DNA from 4 places in the Peribacillus sp. NPDC097197 genome. Region 4 is predicted to be linked to each of the others. Evidence: riboswitches for the same ligand, from Rfam matches in the RefSeq annotation. Region 4 holds a riboswitch; each other region holds the start of a gene.
The links. Region 4 has a riboswitch for cobalamin ahead of metE (5-methyltetrahydropteroyltriglutamate--homocysteine S-methyltransferase). Riboswitches for the same ligand answer to the same signal wherever they lie in the genome.
Positions count from the first base shown of each region.

Region 1 (2,200 bases), on a different contig from region 4:
AAACTTGCAAGCACGACCCTCGGCAGGCGGATGTTCATCACGATATTCGTCAGTGTCCCATCCGGTTCCATGGCCAGGGGCAAATGAAGGACTTCCTTGCCAATGATTTGCAAAAGCACTGGTATCGGAACAGAAACCGATCCTAAGGAAACACCGATCAATATCGAAATAACCAAAAATGATAGGGCAAATACATAGGCCAATGCCCGTTTAGTTTTTAAATACGTTCGGATAGACTGATTTGGCAAGTTCCTCTACTCCCTCTATAAGCCTAGGACCGGAACGAGTGACAATATCTGAATGGACATCGAAAACCTCACCATTCTTAACTGCCTGAATGTCGGCCCATCCATTTCTTCCCGTTACCTCTTTGACTGGATCTCCTGTGTAATAACCATAGGTTGTAATGATGACATCCGGGTTGGCCGCTATCATCGACTCTTCATCGAGTTTTACCCAGCCATCCAATTCACCTGCGACATTATCCGCTGAAATGATGTCCAGCATTTCATCCATGAAAGTATTTTTTCCCGTTGTATAGATTTCAGGTGACGGTGAAACCTCTACAAAAACACTTTTTCTATCCTCACTCTTGATTGCCTTAGCCTTTTCTTTGATCTTTTCCAGCTTGTTCTGCATCGTCTTGACGATTTCCTTTGCCTTATCCAGTTCCCCTATTGCCGTTCCAATCATCTCGATAGACGTATACACTTCTTTAAAGCTTTTAGCATCATTGACGATTATAACTGGAATACCCGCATCCTTAAGCTGTTGGATTCCTTCTTTGGAATTATGGGCACTCTCATGAGCAAGAACGATATCAGGCTGCAAGGCTAAAATCATCTCTGTATCTATTTCCATTCCACCTATCTTCTGAATATCTTTCGTTTCTTCCGGGTAATTGTCATTTTCAGACACTCCAATCACTTTCTCACCCGAACCTAGCGCAAAGACCGCTTCTGTATTACTTGGGATTAATGAAACGATTTTTTCTGGTTTCTGCTCGATGGTGACTTTGTTACCCACTGCATCTTGTAACGAAAGCGGGAAGCCCTGGTTAACAGCTTGTTTTGTCGACTGGTTTTCTCCTGTTCTATCCTGAGAGGCATCGCTACAGCCAACCAATATACCGACCATCAATCCCATCACAAGCATGAAACTATATATCTTCCTCATCTTAAAACCTCCATCATTTTTGTGTTCATTTCTGGACCTTCACACATGTGTTGCGAATATCAAAAGCCATACAAAAAAGCATCCCCCATCAAAACGGAGGATGCTTGTATGGCAACGGAACAAAAAAGGGACATAGCTCTGCCACACACCTCCCCATCCGCGTGGTTACCGGTGTACAATTTTGGCAGGTCTCCTGGCTCATGGTCATTGCTAACGGCACCTTCCCATATTATTCATACAGTGGTATACATCCGTTAACTCCCATTTACAGTGGCGCGACCGCGTTGGCATTTCACCAACTTCCCTTTCAAGTCCTTACAGACACCAAATTGTTCATATGTATATAATTTCACTGCCTTTCATTATACACCATATAGGAAATCGTATTATATGATATTTCAGATTACTTTAAATTAAGATTTGGAACGCAAAAAGGCAACCATCACATGGCTGCCTTCTATAGCTTTAGATGTCACTATTAAAACGGCATGTACTTTGATCACGTAAAAGACCTAGATCTTTCGGCACCATCGTTTCAATCAAAAAGTCATCCTCTTCCTCATAAATGATTTTCTTCATTTCGATTCCGAAGTACTCTTTCATCCGGGCTTCCGTCATCACTTCGCGGACTTCGCCATACACCACACGCTTTTCCTTGGCAGTCATTAAAACATGGTCAGCCAAGTAGAATGCGTGGTTCGGATAATGCGTGTTTATGATACAAGAAATGTTCTTCTCTTTCGATAACCGCTTAAGTGTCTGTAAAATCACGATTTGCTTTTGAATATCAAGATGCGACTCCGGCTCATCAAGAATCAATACATCCGGATCCGATACAAGCGTCCGGGCAATCAAGGCCAGCTGCAATTCCCCACCACTAACGGAATTACAGGACTTTTTGGCAAGGTGAGCAATGCCAACCATTTCAAGAGCAGCGATGGCAGCCTCCCGATCCTTTGCAGAAGGCTGGGACAGCGTACTGATATAAGGCGCCCTTCCCATAATGACAAGCTCTTCCAAAGTA
Region 1 covers NZ_JBNNST010000001.1:54,831-57,030, reverse strand. Annotated here, with positions in the region: gene ACQKL6_RS00265 (FecCD family ABC transporter permease) at 1-248, opposite strand, end outside; gene ACQKL6_RS00260 (helical backbone metal receptor) at 211-1,176, opposite strand; cobalamin riboswitch at 1,343-1,520, opposite strand; gene ACQKL6_RS00255 (ABC transporter ATP-binding protein) at 1,642-2,200, opposite strand, start outside.
Region 1: another riboswitch for cobalamin. It lies ahead of ACQKL6_RS00260 (helical backbone metal receptor); the one in region 4 lies ahead of metE (5-methyltetrahydropteroyltriglutamate--homocysteine S-methyltransferase).

Region 2 (2,200 bases), on a different contig from region 4:
CTTCAGTATGATTTTAAAGAGGTCTTTTGCTGCCATGCCGGATATGTCCCGAACGGAAAGGAAATGTTTGAAAGAAAGCTCAGTTACTTGGAAAATCTGCGCGGTGAAATTCTGCGTTTGCATGATCAAGGATTGGAAGTCCATGAAATTCAGCAAAACGTGTTGCCTAATCGGTATCCGCTTATCGAGATATCCGGTCATGAATGGGATTCGGAGCATATCATTACATCGATCCTGAAAGAGAGTAGGGTGTATTCAGAGGACAGGAAGAAATGATGAATAAGAGGAAAGAGGATAGATAGGGCCCAAGAACAAGGCAGGAGCCTCATTGTAATCCTAGTGAAAATTTGATACAGTTAAACTGAAAAATAGTATTTCGTCTAGAAATGGGTGCAGATAAGAAAGTGTAGCTTATCTGCTTAAAAGGGAAGTCGGTTAGAATCCGACGCTGTCCCGCAACTGTAAATGAGAGCGATTCGAAGGAATGCCACTGTCTTTTTTGCAAGAAAAGATGGGAAGGTTCGAAAAGCGATGATCATGAGCCAGGAGACCTGCCCGTTTTTAGCACAACGCCAGAAACCTACGAGGATAGGGGGTGTTAAGTGCGAAAAATTAGCAAGAACATGCTTTCTTATTTTTGTAGAAAAATGGGGAATCATGGTCATTTTTGTTATGTTTCGTTTGCACTCTAACAACTTCTGAATGGGAAGTTGTTTTTTGTTTTTTACAAGTCCATATTGGACAATATTCAAAAAGAATCCTGTTAATTAGACAGGACAGCTATCATAGGGGGCCATATCATTGTTTGGTACAGTTGAGCATTTTACGGACTATTTAAAAGCGCAAATCATGCGTAACTTTTGTGTGGAAGAAATGATATCTTTAGATGATTGCCGAGCAAGCTTGATTGAGGAAATCCAGGTTCATGGCAAAAACGTAGAAGATAGGAAAGAATACGAAGCAAATCTTGAAAGAGCCTTTAGCCAAGTGAATCTAGAAATATTCGGCTATCAAGAAATCAAGTAAAGAGCCGCCCATAAGGGAAGCCCTTGTTTTCAATCTTTATTGATGTTCGGTTCCGTTTCATCATGAAAGTCATGGGCTTCCTCAATGTTCAAGGTGTCCGCGGCTTCATAGACGTTTCCGCCAGCAAGTCCTTCATTGATGATACGATCGATATCGAGATATACAGAATCCTTACCGTCATACTCGGTATCCTTCAGAAATGTAATCTTTTCTTTATCCAAATGAAATCCCTCCTTGGCTTTTTATTAGTGTTAGCCAAAGAGGGATTCTTTATTCTATTTAGTCGTACACGTGGTACACCATTAAATCATGAATCATGCCCTTGAGTTTTTCTTCCTCTGACTCTACAGGCGGATTGGTTAACCACTCAATGGACCCATCTTTATGATAGAGGGCTTGGACGGCCAATTTATTGAAGTAAAAGGAAATCTTCCAGCCAGGTAAATTCTTGTGCAACGGCTTCCATTGAAAATGCGTAATCATATGTATAACCTCCATATCGCTGTTTCTCATTTCATTATAATGGAAAAAGCAGGATGGAGGTTATTTTCTTATGTGATTCGGAAAAGTTAATTCAATGAACAGGTTTTTTAAATGTAGTAGGCGGCTCGCTTCAATTTCCTCTTCATCAAATTGCATGGGTTTTGAATTGACTTCATAAATGAATAGAGCACCGGATGTATCTTCCCCGATATCAATGGAGAATTCCCCAAGAAAGCCAAACTTCCTGGAGAGGATGATTCCACATCTTTGCGCAATGTTCGCCAACTTCCTGTTTAACGGCCTCGTTTGTAGCTGCTGATAGGGAAAAAGCTTTCCCCCCCTTGGTGTATGGGTTGTGATTTCCTGGGTTTGCGACATCCTCACGCCCTTGCCGGTCACTTTATAAAACCCATTTTCATAATGAACAAGAATACGGTAATCGTATCGGTGTCCATTCAGTTTCTTTGGAATGACCGCTCGTTGGGCCAGATACCCCCTCTTTTTGAGCGACGCCTTATTGGCTTCCCAAAACGCGGAGAAATCAGAATACAATTCCTGATGTTTCAGGCTATTGAATTGGAGGGTGCCATCAGGTTTTTCTAGCAGGGTGTAGATGCCCTTACCTTGGCTTCCTTTGCATGGTTTCAAATAAATATGTTTGTGGAAATGTAAGAAGTCCGCTAGTTGGGTA
Region 2 covers NZ_JBNNST010000018.1:52,543-54,742, reverse strand. Annotated here, with positions in the region: gene ACQKL6_RS18195 (MBL fold metallo-hydrolase) at 1-276, shown strand, start outside; cobalamin riboswitch at 372-573, shown strand; gene ACQKL6_RS18190 (hypothetical protein) at 802-1,026, shown strand; gene ACQKL6_RS18185 (hypothetical protein) at 1,056-1,247, opposite strand; gene ACQKL6_RS18180 (YheE family protein) at 1,306-1,509, opposite strand; gene ACQKL6_RS18175 (YheC/YheD family protein) at 1,570-2,200, opposite strand, start outside.
Region 2: another riboswitch for cobalamin. It lies ahead of ACQKL6_RS18190 (hypothetical protein); the one in region 4 lies ahead of metE (5-methyltetrahydropteroyltriglutamate--homocysteine S-methyltransferase).

Region 3 (2,200 bases), on a different contig from region 4:
TACGATGATGGTCGATGACTTCCAATACGCGTACCTGGTCAATGTCTTCGGCACTCTGCTGACGTTCGTTGTGATCGACTAAAATCACGCCATCCGCTTCCCCAGCCACTTTTTCAACAAGGCGGGGTGCTTCGAATTTAAATTGGTCCAACGCATATTGTGTTTCACCATTCACTTCACCAAGACGAACAGGTTCAGCTTGGATGCCCAGCTGCTTTTTTAGGTCAGCATAAGCGATTGCTGAACAGATAGTGTCGGTATCCGGATTCTTATGTCCAAAAACTAATATTTTTTCCACGATTTTTTCTCCTTTTTCCTAAATGATTTGGCAGGGATTTTTCTTTTCATAACCAGAATCCCTAGTTTTGCTATGCAATTTATTTTAACACAAAAACCCTGACATTCCGCGATGGAATTTTGTATTCCTCCCTATATTCTTTCATCATCCTCTTCCTTTATCCGACCTTGTCAATAGATATGAATCAGTTTTCACAAATATATATGTTGAATTATCAGCATGGATGGCTTACGATAATATAAGCATACATACTAGATATTGACTTTTCCAACAACATAAATAACTATATATAGAATTATTAACCAAGGTGCCAGAGATGGCTGAAAAGGGAATCCGGTGTGAACCCGGAACTGTCCCCGCAACTGTAAATGTGACGAAATGAGAAAACCACTGTATAGCTCTCTATACGGGAAGGACTCAAAGTAGGATGATCATGAGTCAGGAGACCTGCCTGGTTTTTTCAAGTTTCTTATTCTTCGGGGATTGAGATGATGAAACGATAGTGTAACGGCTATTTTTTCATGGCTCTTTTATCCTATCGTTTGATCCGCTCAATTTATTGGGCGGTTTTTTTTTATTCGCGTACATTTAAGAGGAGGAACATTTATGACTCAAACATATAACCCTACCATAAAAAATGACACAGAAACAAATTCAATCCAGCTGGACATGTTATCCAAGGATTTCGAAGGCAGTCTTGATATGGAAAAGTTCAAAAAGCGTTTTACTAAATGGCTCGATCGCAAAGGTGATGCTTCAGAAGAACAAACATCGAAAAAGTTGATCCAGCTTGCACTTGAAAGTGTCGATATCGATGCCCCAGACTGGACATTCGTCGCCGCAAGGGAACTATTGAATACCATGTATCGTAATGCCCAAAAGAACCGGGGCTATGAAGGCCGGAACTATGGACCTTTCTATGAATTGATTCAAGAACTCTCTCAGCAGCATGAAGGCCAACGTTACCCTGTTTATAAAGCAGAGCTTCTCGACTCCTACACAAAAACGGAAATCGAAGAATTGGGTTCGGTCATCGATCCGGAAAAAGATAAACTATTTTCATATATCGGAATCTATCTTTTGAATGATCGCTACTTGGCCCGGCCAAAAAAAGACAAGGTCTATGAACTTCCCCAGGAGCGTTTCATGATCATTGCCATGGAAATCATGAGACTGGAAAAAACGGAACACCGCCTGCAGCTTGTTAAAGAAGCCTACTGGGCAATGTCGAACCTATATATGACGGTAGCGACCCCTACCCTCTCAAATGCCGGAAAGACACACGGGCAATTGAGCTCATGCTTCATCGATGCAATCGAGGATTCCATCGACGGAATTTATCAATCAAACTATGATGCCGCAAAAGTTTCCAAGTTCGGGGGCGGCGTTGGTCTATATGTCGGGAAAATCCGTTCGCTTGGTTCTGATATCCGCGGTTTTTCCGGTAACAGTTCAGGCACGACTCCCTGGATTCGCCTCTTTAACCAAACGGCCGTCAGTGTCGATCAATTGGGGCAACGTAAAGGCGCAATCGCCATCTATCTGGATGCGTGGCATAAGGACATCATGAGCTTCCTTGACTTGAAGACGCAAAACGGCGACGACCGCTTAAAGGCGCATGACATCTTCACGGGCGTCTGCATCCCCGATTTATTCATGGAAGCCGTGCGTGACCGGAAAGATTGGTATCTCTTCGACCCGCATACCGTGAAGCAAACCCTTGGGTTCTCCCTCGAGGATTTTTATGACGAGAAAAAAGGGGATGGCAGTTTCAGGGACCATTACGCCCTTGCTGTAGAGGCGGCGGAGAATGGCATACTTCCAGGCTATAGTTTCGAGAAAATCAAAGCGATGGACATTATGAAAGGCATCATGATTTCACAATTAGAAGAAGGCGTACCC
Region 3 covers NZ_JBNNST010000008.1:51,176-53,375, forward strand. Annotated here, with positions in the region: gene ACQKL6_RS12205 (manganese-dependent inorganic pyrophosphatase) at 1-298, opposite strand, end outside; cobalamin riboswitch at 586-767, shown strand; gene ACQKL6_RS12210 (ribonucleoside-diphosphate reductase subunit alpha) at 905-2,200, shown strand, end outside.
Region 3: another riboswitch for cobalamin. It lies ahead of ACQKL6_RS12210 (ribonucleoside-diphosphate reductase subunit alpha); the one in region 4 lies ahead of metE (5-methyltetrahydropteroyltriglutamate--homocysteine S-methyltransferase).

Region 4 (2,200 bases):
TTCTCCGTTGTTTGCTGGTAATTGAAAGTCTGGTGCTTTTTCTCCAATTTCGACCGTCATTCTAAACCCTCCATTTCTTTCATCATGGTAAGCGTACCCAATAATCGAAAGAAACACAACTTTCATTTCTTGTTCTTTCTTTCCTTCTGTTCAAAATCGATGACAGCCCTGATCACAAATGCCGCAGGAAGCGTATAGCCAATGAATGCTTGGATTGTCGCGATCATCCGGCCAATGCCGATTGGGGAGATATCCCCATATCCGACGGAGAACATCGTCATCGCACTAAAATAAAATGAAGTCTTCAGCTGCTCGGAAAAGGTTCCATCCAAGCGATTGCCCATATCAAGAATCACCGAATGATTCTGAAGCTCGTATAATAAATAAATCAGTGCAAAACCGACTAATAATGTCGCATATAAATTGCCGAGCCACAGCATATCTTCAAGAGAAAACTTCTTTGCCTCCGACTCAGAAAGAAATAAGGTCCGAATGCTCATCACCATGCAAAAGATAATCCCCACAATCAAAATATAAAAGGTCATCCCCCACGCCTCATTTCAAAAACAACCCACTTCCCTTATACATACTCTTTTGCGAGTCAATATATGCTCGTTTTAGGGGTCAGACCCTATTTCCCAGCTGCTGCACCATCAAGAAAACATAGATACAGCATGGGTTCTCGTGCCACATGGTGGGGGTCAGACCCCATTTCCCGACTTTTTCCTTGTTGACCCATTTGGCCGGGATATGCTAAGATGGGTTAAGTTTTTATAATATTTTGTAAATTTTAGTTTCCGTGTTTATGCGGACGGAGTTTTTTATGAATTTCATATGTGGAGATAGGTTCCTAAGCTTTTTAGGATTAAAAGGGAAGTCCGGTGTAATTCCGGCACGGTCCCGCCACTGTAATGGGAATGTATAGCGCTTTTGTTTGATGCCACTGGTCTTTTTGGATTGGGAAGGCTTTTAGTGCTAAGTAAGAGTTCCCTGAGTCAGGAGACCTGCCTATTTCGACAACACTGTTTTAACCTACGGGAGATAGGGAGGTGTTAGGGACCTTATAATGATAAGGGGTATTTTCGTGCCCCTTTATTTTAAGCATTTCTAACTTTCTCTTTTGACGGTTAGGGGTGCTTTTTTTGTTGTTATTTCATTAAAAGGAGATGGATGTGTTGAAAAGTAGTAATATAGGGTACCCACGAATCGGTGAGGATCGTGAATGGAAACGTACATTAGAGGCCTATTGGGCTGGAACATTAAATGAAACGGAATTCATGGCGCAATTGGAAGCGATCCGTTTAGGCAATTTGCAAAAACAAAAAGATCAAGGCATCGATATCATCCCGGTCAACGACTTTACGTTATATGATCAAATGCTCGATATGTCCGTCATGTTCGGCCTGGTGCCAGAACGCTATTCGGCTTATAAAGGTGGCATGGTCCCCCTTTCCGTTTATTATTCAATGGCCCGTGGGAACAAGGATGAAGTCGCTTCCGAAATGACGAAATGGTTCAATACAAATTATCACTATATCGTTCCAGAGCTAAAACAGTCCCAGCTTACGTTGACAGAAAACAAGCCGCTTGCCGCTTACCGCGAAGCCAAGGAAAAACTAGGAATCGATACGAAACCGGTTATAGTCGGACCTTACACATTCATTTCTTTGTCAAAGGGCTATGATAAAAAAGATCTTCCGGCCATCATCCTGAGCCTGTTGCCTTTATACACAAAAATTTTGCGAGAGCTGGAACAAGAAGGCGTGAAGTGGGTGCAGATCGATGAACCTTCCCTTGTTTCTTCCCTTTCCAAAGACGAGATGAAAACTGTTACATACCTGTATGAAAAATTGAACGAAGCTGTCCCCAACCTGAACATCATGCTGCAAACATACTTTGATGCTGTAGAGCACTACCAAGAAGTGATCGACTTGCCCGTTCAAGGAATCGGCCTTGATTTGGTCCATGACAAAGGAAAAAATCTCAGCAATCTTCAAACAGTCGGTTTCCCGCAAGATAAAATACTTGGGGCCGGTGTGATTGACGGGAAAAACATTTGGCTTTCTGACTTGACGAAAAAAATCAAGTTGGTCGAGTCCATTACGAAACACGTAGCCGAAGATCGAATTTGGCTTCAACCTTCCTGCTCCCTGCTACATGTTCCAGTGACGGTTCGAAACGAGACAGAATTAGCTAGCGA
Region 4 covers NZ_JBNNST010000016.1:5,045-7,244, forward strand. Annotated here, with positions in the region: gene bcp (thioredoxin-dependent thiol peroxidase) at 1-60, opposite strand, end outside; gene ACQKL6_RS17280 (potassium channel family protein) at 123-545, opposite strand; cobalamin riboswitch at 828-1,026, shown strand; gene metE (5-methyltetrahydropteroyltriglutamate--homocysteine S-methyltransferase) at 1,167-2,200, shown strand, end outside.